DNA from 2 places in the Bhargavaea sp. GQ12 genome. Region 2 is predicted to be linked to the other one. Evidence: a T-box and tRNA genes for the amino acid it is inferred to sense, from the RefSeq annotation. Region 2 holds a T-box; the other holds one or more tRNA genes.

Region 1 (6,122 bases), on a different contig from region 2:
GAGACAAAGTCTCCGACTTCGATTCCGAGCGCCCGGGTGGCGTCCGCACTTCCGGTCCTTTCATCAAGACGGACTTCAATGTTGTCGCTGCTCCGCTCTGCCTTTCCGGAGTCACGGTAAACATGGACGGTTGTCTGGTGCATGAGGATCGTCCCGCGGATTTTCCGGCCGTCCGCCGTATGGACGGTACAATATTCACCCTCGGCGGCATTCCAGTTGAATCCGCCAATTTTGTCCAGCTTAAGGCGGCCCGAAGGTTTGATCTCCTTTACAATGGCGCCGAGTGTATCGACATGTGCCGTGATCAGCCGGCTCTTGCTGTCATCTTCCCCACGGAACGTGGCGATGACGGCACCCTTATTCGTTTTTGTCAGCTCAGCCCCGCTCTCGGCCAGATATGACGCAGCCAGTTTCATGACGTCCGCCGTGTAGCCGGACGGGCTCGGTGTATTCACGAGTTTTTCAAGGATTTCAAGCGATTGTTCGAGTTCAAATGTTATCTTCAAGTTGCGTTCCCCCCGACTGAAAAAGTCCAGTTTTCATTATACGCCTAGAGAGGGTGTCCGTCACGATGCACCGCATCATTTCAGAAAACGCCTGATCAGCTTGAGGCGGTTGCCGTAAGGAGGAAATGCAATCCTGACCGGAAAGGCGGTCCCGCGCTTTAGGATGCCCTTTTCATGTGTAAAAGCATCAAAACCATATTTGCCGTGATAGCTTCCGATCCCGGACGGGCCAGCGCCTCCGAAAGGCAGTGCCGTATTTCCGACATGGGACAGCGCATCGTTAATGCAGCCGCCGCCAAACGGGAGCTCGGACAGAAATGTATCCATCGCGCCCTGATTCTCGGAGAACAGGTAAGCGGCAAGCGGCTTCGGCCGTTCGCGGATCGAGCGGATGATCGCCGTCAGGCTGGAATAGCCGTAAACCGGCAGTATCGGACCGAAAATCTCTTCCTCCATCACCCGGCTTCCAACAGGCGGGCTGTCAACCACCGTCGGCTCGATATAGCCGGTATCCCGATTCATCCGCCCTCCTGAAAGGATCCGGCCACGCTCTTCGTCGATCATCTCCCGCAGCCTGTCGAACTGGCGCTCATCCACGATCCGGGCATAATCCGGAGATTCTGAAGGATCAGTGCCGTAAAAACCCTTGACCGCCTGTTTTAACTCCTCCAGAAACTCATCCTTCACAGTATGGTGAACCAGGCAATAGTCCGGCGCCACACATGTCTGACCGGCATTCGTGAATTTCGCCCATGCAATCCTCTCCGCTGCCATGCGGAGGTCGGCGGTCTGGTCAACAATGGCGGGACTTTTTCCGCCGAGTTCGAGGACAACGGGCACAAGCCGCTCGGCAGCAGCTTTCATGACGATCGATCCGACTTTTGCACTGCCCGTGAAGAACATGAAATCAAACGGCGCATGGATCAGAGCCGACGTCTCTTCCTTGCCTCCTTCCACGACTGTCACAAATTCGGGCGGAAATGTATCTGCAACCAGTTCTCGGATGACGGCAGAAACGTGCGGCGTCGTCTCGGAAGGCTTCAGGACGGCCGTATTTCCACCGGCAATTGCCGCCGCAAGCGGCTCGATCACAAGCTGGAAAGGATAGTTGAAAGGTCCGATGATCAGCACCGTTCCCCATGGCTCACGGATGACGAAGCTTTTCCCCGGCTGGAAATGAATCGGCGTCTTTTTCGGTTCCGGTTTCATCCATTCTCCGATGCTGGAAGCCATTTCCCGAATACTGGATAAGACAAAGCCGATCTCCGTCATGTATGATTCGAATTCACTTTTGCCGAGATCCTTTGCAAGTGCATCCGAAATATCTTTTTCCCTTTTCCGGATCGCTCCATGAAGGTCCACCAGCCTGTCTTTCCTGAATTGGGCTGACTTCGTTTTGCCGGTCCAGTAATATTCCCGCTGCCGGGCGACGATGCCGCCTGCCTGCGTATCCGTAAAAGCCATGTTCAACCACTCCTTTCATTCTTTCTTCATCTTATCGCCGGCGGCCCCGGATATCAAAACATAAACCGGGATATTCTATTCCTATCCGGATGACCTGACGGATTGTTAAATTTTTTTTAAGCTCATAAACGGCTCCCGACTCGGGCAACCTTTGGATATGGGCAGGAAAAGTTGTTGCCTGCCCGCCATGCATCCCGGCCTCCAGGCGGCGGATATCGCACCTTACAGTTTCATACGCTCCTCTTTCCCGGTCAGATAGAAATATAGGTCTTCCGGCTTGTTTTGTTCCTCACTCTGTTTCGGATTCCGATCATGCGGGGTATAGAAGGTCAAACAACGAAAAGATCAAGGAGGAAATGACATGATGAAACAAGAACAATGGTGGGATCATATGTTTACGGGAAATCTTGAATTGGGACTTAACCGCGAGCGGCTAACCGAGCTGGAAGAGGAAAACTTCCTTTACTTCTCGGAAGCTGAAGAAACCGTTCCCCAGGAGCAATAACTAAGTGACGATGCGATATTTGCCGTCAGCCGGTAAAGATGCAGTGCATACATAAGGACCGTCCAGCCGATTATATCCGGGGGACGGTCCTTAGCCATTTCCCGGATATTCCGCACTGATATCTGAAAAGTTTTATTTTAAGGATGACGTTGACTTTACCTGCTTCCCCTTGTATTATTGTAAATGTGCTTGAGAGAACAACCAAGCCAACATCCCAGTTTTGATTCCGTAGCTCAGCTGGGAGAGCGCTACCTTGACAGGGTAGAGGTCGCTGGTTCGAGCCCAGTCGGAATCATCATAAAAAACGCATCCCTAGGGATGCGTTTTTTTGTCTTTTCTGGACGCCTCATGGGTACTTTGACTTGGACTTTCATCCAAATATTTCTCAAAGGCAATCGCTTCTTCTTCCAGTGCGGAAGATAACACCTTATAGGTCGCGGATAAATAGACTGCGGCTGCTTCTGCATCTCCAGATCTGGCCTTTTCAATACCTGCCGGCAATTCTTCAACAAGCAGTTCCACCTTTTTCCGAATGCTTTCACGGCTGTTTCCCAAGTAGGTCGTTACTTCCAATTCCTCTACTTTATTAATCACTCTTAATATCCCCTAACCATATTGTTCTGCCGCTACATTCGACAGACAGATAAACAGTTCCTTCTTAAAAATGATAAATTCCGACTTTGTTCTATTATAAATCTGCTCATTCCTTGCTTGGACAGGTTTGATCGTTATTGAAAACGGCCTTTCTTCCGTCTGAGGTTCAAAAATAGCCTATTTCAGAAATAAACGTATAATAGTGATATACATACGATCAAAATACAATCAGCGAGGAATCCAAGATGAATGACCAACAGACCCGGCCAACCCCGGAAGAAATACAGCACACAATCGATCAGCTGAGAACACAAGTTGATGAATTGGAGAAACTCATCGGCCAGATCATGGTACCCATCATCCCGTCGATAATGCCGGATACGATTTTGGTGCCGTTCGCCGGAGAACTGACACCGGAGCTTTCAAAAAAAGTCGTCACGAAGGTACTCGATCATGTTTCCATGACAGGCACCCAAACTGCGATACTCGACTTCACCGCACTGTCCATCAAACAAACGGAGAGCCTCTCGGTGTTCGGCAATTCTGTCGAAGAGCTTTCGGCATCACTCAGCCTGATGGGCATTGAAGTGATTACAGTCGGATTCACTCCCCAATTCGCCCGCGAAGTCGCATTGTCCGGACTTCCTTTTGTAAACAAACTCAAGTCATTTTCCACTTTCCGCGCTGCTCTCCAGCACCTGATGAAGCTAAGGGGTATGGAGTTGACCGAAGATAACGGGAAGAATTAAAAAGACAGAACCCCTGCAGAATTTTTTCTGCAGGGGTTCTGTTTAGGATGCAGTCGAAATGGTCTGCTTGCCACCTTTGTTCTTAGTCACAAACTGGATGGCGAGAAGAATGACGAACAGGGCAAATCCGAATACGTCGGTCATGCCTTCCGGGAAAATCAGCATGCCGCCAGCCACAAGAGCGAGTATACGCTCCAGCCAGTTTAGCTTGCGATACCAGAAGCCGACGAAGCCGGCACCAACCGCGATCATACCGGCTAATGCTGTTGCGGTCACCCAAACGATTTCAAGGACACTTGCATCAATCATCAGCATCGCGGGGTTATAGACGAACATATACGGGATGATAAACGCTGCAATCGCGAGCTTCGCTGCGTTGACCCCTGTCCGGATCGGATCTCCTCCAGATATTCCGGATGCTGCAAATGCTGCGAGTGCGACCGGAGGTGTGATATCTGCAATGATTCCGAAGTAGAACACGAACAAGTGAGCAGATAAAGCTACAACAACCGGTACTGCTGCGCCTGACGGCTCGTCGATCATGAGCAGGGCAATGACGGCGGGAGCCGCAATCGTCGAAGTGATGACATAGTTCGCCGTTGTCGGTGAGCCCATTCCCAGAACGATCGCTGCGAGCATAGTGAAAAACAGTGTCAGGAAGAGATGTCCGCCTGAGGCTGAAATCAGCCCGTTGGCCAGGCTCAGACCTAGACCGGTCTTGACAACGACACCGACAATGATGCCGGCACATGCCGTTGCCGCCGCAACAGCCAATGCTGTCCGTGCCCCGTCAACAAGGGCATTGATCATGTCCTTGAAGTTCAGGCGGGTCTGTTTGTCGAACGCGCTGACGACAATCGTCAGTACGATTCCCCAGAGCGCGGCTTGCATTGTCGGGATACCGACGAGCAAGAAGATAATAATTCCGAGAATCGGGGTCAGAAGATAAATCTTCTTCAAGACTTCCTTCCGGTTTGGAAGCTGGTCATCCGAAAGACCGGACAGCCCGACCCGTTTGGCCTCAAAGTGTGTCATGATCCAGATTCCCGAGAAGTAAAGCAGCGCCGGAATGGCAGCGGCTTTTGCAATTTCCCAATAAGTGATGCCGCCGATGAATTCGACCATCAGAAATGCCGCTGCTCCCATGATTGGCGGCATGAGCTGTCCGCCGGTGGAAGCCGAGGCTTCTACCGCCCCGGCAAACTCTTTGCGGTAGCCAAGCTTCTTCATCATCGGAATGGTATACGAACCGGAAGTCACCACGTTAGCTACAGAGCTCCCTGATATGGTTCCCTGGAGGGCACTTGAGAAGATAGCCACCTTCGCCGGGCCGCCGGTCAGTTTCCCGGCCAATGCCACAGCCAAATCGTTGAAGTACTGACCCACACCTGTTTTTACGAGGAAGGCTCCGAAAAGGAGGAAGACGAAGATGAACGTGGCCGACACTCCGATTGGTGTACCGAGCACCCCGTCGGTCGTGTAAAACATCAACTGGGCAAGTGCCGTCAGGTCCTGTCCGCGATGCGCCAGGAATCCTGGCCAGTATGGTCCGGTAAACGCATAGATCAGGAATGCCGATGCGATAATCGTAATCGGCAGGCCGACAGCCCGCCGTGAGGCTTCGAGTGTCAGTAAGACGGCCAGGATGGCGACTGTCATATCGAGATCGGTCACCCGTCCGACACGCATGACCAATTCATCGTATTGCAACGGCCAGTACAGGCCGACGCCAATCGAAAGCAGCGCCAGGATAATATCGTAAAACGGGACTCTGTTCTTTTTGGCCGATTTACGGCGAAACGGGAACAGAAGGAAAATAAGAGACAGGGCAAAACCCAGGTGGACAGAGCGCTGGATATAGGCTGTATACTGTCCAAAAATCGCGGTGTATAGCTGGAAAACAGAAAAAGCCAGAAGACCGAAGAAAACAATTTTCTTCATAAGCCCCCGAACGTCACGGGTGTTGGATTCCGGGTCATATTTTTTCAGCAGCTCCTGCTGCTCTTCCTCGGACAGCTGGAGATTCTGCTCTTCCCTCATTGATTTCTCATCTGCCATTCATATTCACTCCTTTCAATAACTCCAGTAGGGACAATTTTCTTGATTCAAAACGGTAAGAAGATCCCCGCTCCAGCAGTTTCTTCAAATCATAACTGCGTCCGCCGCACAGGAATTCAAGGTCCGTATCGATATCCGCCACAAATAGGACAAACGAGTCGAGTACACGATTTTCATACTCAAGCGTGTATCGGCCGTCCTCGGCGGTGAAGGTCTCCCCTTCCTCCGCATGGCCCGGCATGCCGA
Region 2 (6,122 bases):
CCGAGGGCTGATCGTTTTTCGGATGAGAATAAACCATGCCAACAAAGTCACGAGGTAAGGATCGCCATCCGACAGCAAACAAATATCGCAATACCATGTCCGCTTTGATTGCTTTTTCAATGGTTTCCTGCAATGACGACAAATCGGTCCGGTGAAATAAGCAGAGCGATTGGGATGCTGGAGCGGAAACGGCAAGTAAGACTGTGCGTGCTCTCTCATGGTTTCCGAAATGGCCATGACATCTTCGTCATTGATAACTGATTTTCTCTCCAGATGTCGCCTAACCAGATTTCGTACTTCCCTTATTTTGTATACAGGGGCATCCTGTCCAATTTCCTCAATGATCGGGTTGTTGGCAAAGACCACGGCTCCCAGTACCGGAACACGATAGCCTTCCATCCTGAGCCATTGAAGAAGATTCTCCTTCTGATCAGCCAACTGGGCCAACGGACAGTCATAGACAATTTGGATTTCTCCGTTCTCATCCACTTTACGCAATTCGGCCGGAACTGGATGAAAACGGAGCCTGCCGGCAATCTGCTTAGATTCAATCAGCAGGATTCCGCTTTTTGCCACGATAACGAGATCCATCTGGAACTGCATACCACCCAATAGGGGCAGCGCCAGATTTTGAATCAGAACCACACCATCTGGAAGCATGACAGAGCAGACTGTTTCAAAGATCCGTTTTTCCCCTGAAACACCTGCACGGAGGTTACTTAAGGACTGCTCTTTATCTGCGCGGGTCAAATCTCCGGGCGGGAGCCTGTCCACTGCCTGCTGGAGAGCAAATTCCATCAACAAGGTTTCCTGTATACTTACTTTTCTCACCCGTTTCCCTAGTTTTTCTTGAGCTTAGCATGACCAAGCTCCCTTGGGAATAGGTGGTTCCATCTTTGAATTTTGACGTCACGAACGCGGATCAAAATTGATTTTCAGGCGACTCAGAATGTCGAAAGTACACTTAGAACGCGGGAAAGTACACCATTCATTCCCGAAAGTACACAATCATGCCGCGAAAGTACACTATCCCCTCGTGAAAGTACACTATCCCCTCATCACCACGCCCCATCCACCCAAAACCCCCGCCAGCTCAAGCCGGCGGGGGTCCTTATTCATATTCAGATCTCTTTCAGCTCCGCGATGCGTTTTTGGACGGAGTCGTATTTATCCTGGTAGTCCTTTTGTTTGGCGCGTTCTTCTTCGACGACGGCTTCTGGGGCTTTGGAGATGAAGCGTTCGTTGGAGAGTTTGCCTTCGACGCGTTTCAGCTCGCCCTGCCACTTGCCCAGTTCCTTCTGAAGCCGTGCCAACTCTTCCTCAATGTTGATGAGGCCTTCGAGCGGCATGAAGAGCTCGGCACCCGTGACGACGGCGGACATGGATTTGTCCGGTGCAATCAGGTCGCGGCTGATTTCAAGCGTCTCCGGGTTGCAGAAGCGCTCTAGATACGCGCGGTTGTTTTCCAGCGCGGCCTGTGTCGTGTCATCGTGCGTGCGGATTGCGAGTGCGACTTTCTTGCTCATCGGCGTATTCACTTCGGCGCGGATGTTGCGGACTGCCTTGATGACATCCATGAGCGTCTTCATGTCGCCTGCGCGCTGTTCGTCGGACAGCGCCGGATCGGCAACCGGCCATTTGGCGGCGACGATCGACTCGCCTTCGTGCGGCAGGCTCTGCCAGATTTCTTCCGTGATGAACGGCATGAACGGGTGGAGCAGGCGCATCGTGTTGTCGAGAACGTAGGCGAGGATCGAGCGGGTCGTCTTCTTCGCCGCTTCGTTTTCCCCGTACAGCGGCAGTTTCGCCATCTCGATGTACCAGTCGCAGAAGTCATCCCAGATGAAGTTATACAGCGCGCGGCCGACTTCGCCGAACTCGTACTTGTCTGCAAGCTTCGTGACTGTCTCGATCGTTTCGTTCAGGCGTGTGAGAATCCACGCATCCGCCGCGGACTTTTCGCCCGACAGGTCGATCTCCTCAAACTTCAGCCCATCCATGTTCATCAATGCAAACCGGGACGCGTTCCAGATTTTGTTCGCGAAGTTCCAGACGGATTCCACTTTCTCGTTTGAGAAGCGAAGGTCTTGCCCAGGCGATGAGCCTGTTGCGAGGAAGTAGCGCAGCGAATCCGCGCCGTACTGATCGATGACATCCATCGGATCGACGCCGTTGCCGAGCGACTTGGACATTTTGCGGCCGTCTTCTGCGCGGACAAGTCCGTGAATCAGCACGTCATCAAACGGGCGCTTGCCGGTGAATTCAAGTCCCTGGAAGATCATCCGGGACACCCAGAAGAAGATGATGTCATAGCCGGTCACAAGCGCGTCCGTCGGATAATAGCGCTTGAACAGTTCGTTGTCCTCATCCGGCCAGTTCAGCGTGGAGAACGGCCAGAGAGCGGAAGAGAACCATGTGTCGAGGACGTCTTCGTCCTGCTTCCAGTTTTCCGCATCTGCCGGTGCTTCCATGCCGACGTGGATTTCACCCGTTTCCTTGTGGTACCAGGCCGGGATCTGGTGGCCCCACCAGAGCTGGCGGGAAATGCACCAGTCGCGGATGTTCTCCATCCAGTTCAGGTACGTTTTCTCGAAGCGCTCCGGAACGAAGTTTACTTTTTCCTCGCCCTTCTGCAGCTCGACTGCGGCCTCAGCGAGCGGCTCCATCTTGACGAACCACTGCGTGGACAGATAAGGCTCGACAACCGCGCCGCTCCGCTCCGAGTGTCCGACCGAGTGCATGTGTTCCTCGATTTCGAACAACACACCCATTTCCTGAAGATCCTTCACAATCTCCTTGCGGCACTCAAAGCGGTCCATGCCCTGGTACTTGCCTGCGCGCTCGTTCATCGAGCCATCTTCATTCATGACAAGGACGCGCTCCAGGTTGTGGCGATTGCCGATTTCAAAGTCGTTCGGGTCATGGGCCGGTGTGATCTTCACCGCGCCGCTACCGAAGTCCATCTCGACATAGTCATCGGCGACGATCGGGATTTCGCGCCCGACGATCGGCAGTTTGACCGTTTTGCCGATCAGGTGCTTGTAGCGCTCATCTTCCGGGTGAACGGCAACTGCGGTATCCCCGAGCATCGTCTCCGGACGGGTCGTCGCGATTTCGATCGACCCCGTGCCATCTGCGAGCGGGTAGCGCATATGATAGAAGGCACCCTGTACGTCCTTATAGATGACTTCGATGTCGGAGAGCGCTGTTTTCGTCTGCGGATCCCAGTTGATAATGTACTCACCGCGGTAGATCAGGCCCTTCTCATAGAGCTTGACGAAGACGGTGCGAACCGCTTCCGAAAGCCCCTCATCAAGTGTGAAGCGCTCACGTGAATAGTCCAGGCCAAGGCCAAGTTTTGACCATTGCTGGCGGATATGCCCGGCATATTCCTCTTTCCATTTCCACGACTCTTCAAGGAATTTCTCGCGGCCGAGGTCATAGCGGCTCTTGCCCTCTTCTTTTAGCTTCCCTTCAACCTTCGCCTGTGTCGCAATCCCGGCGTGGTCCATCCCCGGAAGCCAAAGAGCGTCATAGCCCTGCATGCGCTTCATGCGGATCAGGATATCCTGGAGTGTCGTATCCCAGGCGTGGCCGAGGTGGAGCTTGCCCGTGACGTTCGGCGGCGGAATCACGATCGTGTATGGTTCCTTGCCGCTTTCCGGCTGCGCCTCGAAGAATTTACCGTTGACCCACCACTCATACCTGCCCTGCTCGATTGCCTGCGGATCGTACTTTGTCGGCAGAGACGTTTCCTGCTGGCCGTTCTGTTCCATGTCTTCTTCCTCCTTTGTTTCCGGGAAATCAAAAAACCCTCCGTCCTATAAAGGACGAAGGGCTGACTTCGCGGTACCACCTTTAGTTCCGGCACGCAAAACAAGAGCGGCCGGCGCTCAAAACGATAACGGTCGTCTGACCGGCACTCCGCTACTCGGTTCGCGGAGGCTGCTCACGGGCGACTTCGGACGGCGCTGACGGGAGCTTTCACCAGCCGCTCCCTCTCTCCGGACAACATCCGGTCCTACTCTTCCCGCTCACTGCATCGTTATCCATTTCATTTATTGTACAAAACCGGCAACCGCCCGTCAATACGAAAGGAGGTGTCCCATTTGAGAAAGAACTATAACCCGTGGCTCCTGCCGCCATGCCTCAGAAAAATCCGGTTTTACTGCAAGGCGATCATCATCCCGATCACCGTGTTCCAGCTGATCCGCACATTGTTTGTGCCGACTACTGGCGATTTTCTTCTGCTGATCTTGTTAATCGGACTCTGTGTCGCGTTTTACAAGGATTTTATATGAAGGATAGGAAAAGACGGTATACGTATCTTCGAGGCCCGAGATGAATGCCCTGACCTCATCCGGGCTGTTTTTCGTGGACGCATCGGCCCTTGCCTGCGGTATTTCCGGGCTCACTGCGACGGCCACCGGCTGCCTTTGTTCAGGCTCGGCAGCAGCACGTACTGATGCAGATTCCGACTCCTCGCGAACGGCCAGTTCCGGAACCGCCTCCCTGCGGTGGCTGCTGCTTTCAGGCCGGGACGACGATTCATCATTTGTCTCCAACACTTCCGCTTTCGGGGCTGCTGCCTGGGCTTCATCCGATTCATCATCTATATTGTCACCGTACAGGCAATCCACTTTCCAGGTGACGCAAAGCGCCCCGTCTTCATTCACATGAGCACGGACATCCTGTGCTTTTATCGATGCCCCGTCGCCCGTCTCTGCCGGAAGGTCGATATAAAGGGGAACCGCATACTCAAAGTAACCTGTCTCCCCGCTCAGGTCGATCTCCTCGATCATCGTCGCACCCTCCGGCTCGGGAGTGCCCCCTTCCCCGTCAAACACCGCCATGCACGTCAGGTGATAAATACCGGTCAGCCGGTAGGCATTCTCCGTATGCTCGTCCGTGTACTGGGGTGTCACATTCACTGATTCCGCACGCACCGGCTCTCCGCATCCCTGCGGAAAGCGGAACGTCTGCTCCATCGTCCATGCCGACTTCGCCATCTGCCTCTCCTCCTCTGTATGTTCGCGCATAAAACAATATATGCATCCAAAGGCTCCAATATGGCGAAGACGGGCGGTCTATTTTTGGGAAACGCGGATTGTTGACTGTGGAATGGCGGCTTGGAGCTGGCCACTTCATTTAGGATAGCTGAGTTGACATAATGAGCGAAAGTACACTAAGCGGTCCTGAAAGTACACGATGGCACGGCGAAAGTACACCATGGCCCGCTGAAAGTACACGATGACACCTGCCACAACAAAAAAACCGCCCCATTCCGGGACGGTCACACAAATCATTATCGCTTCAGCTGTTTGAACACTTTGTGGAATGCCTCCACCGTGCGGTCGATATGCGCTTCGGTGTGGGCGGTGGAAATGAAGACGCCTTCGAACTGGGACGGCGGCAGGTAAATGCCTTCTTCCGCCATCAGGGCGTAGTACTTGCCGAACAGTTCTGTATCGGACGTCTTCGCGCTTTCAAAGTCGGTTACGTCCTCGTTTGTGAGGAAGTAGCCGATCATCGAGCCGGCACGGTTGACGGTATGAGGGATGTTGTTCGCCTCTGCCGCTTCGCGGAAGCCGGCTTCCAGACGGTCGCCAAGTGCCTTGAAGTGGTCATACGATTCAGGCGTGAGTTTGCTCAGAGTCGCAATCCCTGCCGCCATGGCGAGCGGGTTGCCGGATAGCGTGCCGGCCTGATAGATCGGGCCGGCCGGAGCGACCTGTTCCATGATCTCGCGTTTCCCGCCGAATGCACCGACCGGGAGGCCGCCGCCGATGACTTTGCCGAGGCAGGTAAGATCTGGTGTTACGCCGAACAGTCCCTGTCCGCTGTTATAGCCGACACGGAAGCCGGTCATGACTTCGTCGAAGATCAGGAGCGAGCCGTGCTGTTCGGTGACTTCACGGAGTCCTTCCAGGAAGCCTTCGTTCGGAGGAACGACACCCATGTTGCCCGCGACCGGTTCGACGATAACCGCGGCAATGTCTTCACCGAAGTTTTCGAATGCCTGGCGCACAGCGTCAAGGTCGTTGTAGGCAACGGTAATCGTATTGCCCGCGATCGAAGCAGGAACTCCAGGGCTGTCAGGCAGGCCGAGTGTCGCAACTCCT

Evidence for each region. A T-box is a leader RNA that pairs with one kind of tRNA and senses whether it is charged. The one in region 2 lies ahead of AC6CHQ_RS04305 (valine--tRNA ligase), so its partner is inferred to be a tRNA-Val.
Region 1: it encodes a tRNA-Val, which carries the amino acid that the T-box ahead of AC6CHQ_RS04305 (valine--tRNA ligase) is inferred to sense. The anticodon was not compared.

What each region holds. Positions count from the first base shown of each region.
Region 1 covers NZ_JCAXEU010000005.1:4,451-10,572, reverse strand. Annotated here, with positions in the region: gene AC6CHQ_RS06060 (M42 family metallopeptidase) at 1-500, opposite strand, end outside; gene AC6CHQ_RS06055 (aldehyde dehydrogenase) at 582-1,970, opposite strand; gene AC6CHQ_RS06050 (hypothetical protein) at 2,332-2,475, shown strand; tRNA gene AC6CHQ_RS06045 (tRNA-Val) at 2,698-2,770, shown strand; gene AC6CHQ_RS06040 (hypothetical protein) at 2,788-3,069, opposite strand; gene AC6CHQ_RS06035 (STAS domain-containing protein) at 3,315-3,818, shown strand; gene AC6CHQ_RS06030 (TRAP transporter permease) at 3,861-5,876, opposite strand; gene AC6CHQ_RS06025 (DUF1850 domain-containing protein) at 5,866-6,122, opposite strand, start outside.
Region 2 covers NZ_JCAXEU010000003.1:170,625-176,746, forward strand. Annotated here, with positions in the region: gene AC6CHQ_RS04300 (nuclease-related domain-containing protein) at 1-798, opposite strand, end outside; gene AC6CHQ_RS04305 (valine--tRNA ligase) at 1,122-3,776, opposite strand; T-box leader at 3,824-4,047, opposite strand; gene AC6CHQ_RS04310 (YszA family small membrane protein) at 4,110-4,301, shown strand; gene AC6CHQ_RS04315 (prolipoprotein diacylglyceryl transferase) at 4,260-5,009, opposite strand; gene hemL (glutamate-1-semialdehyde 2,1-aminomutase) at 5,306-6,122, opposite strand, start outside.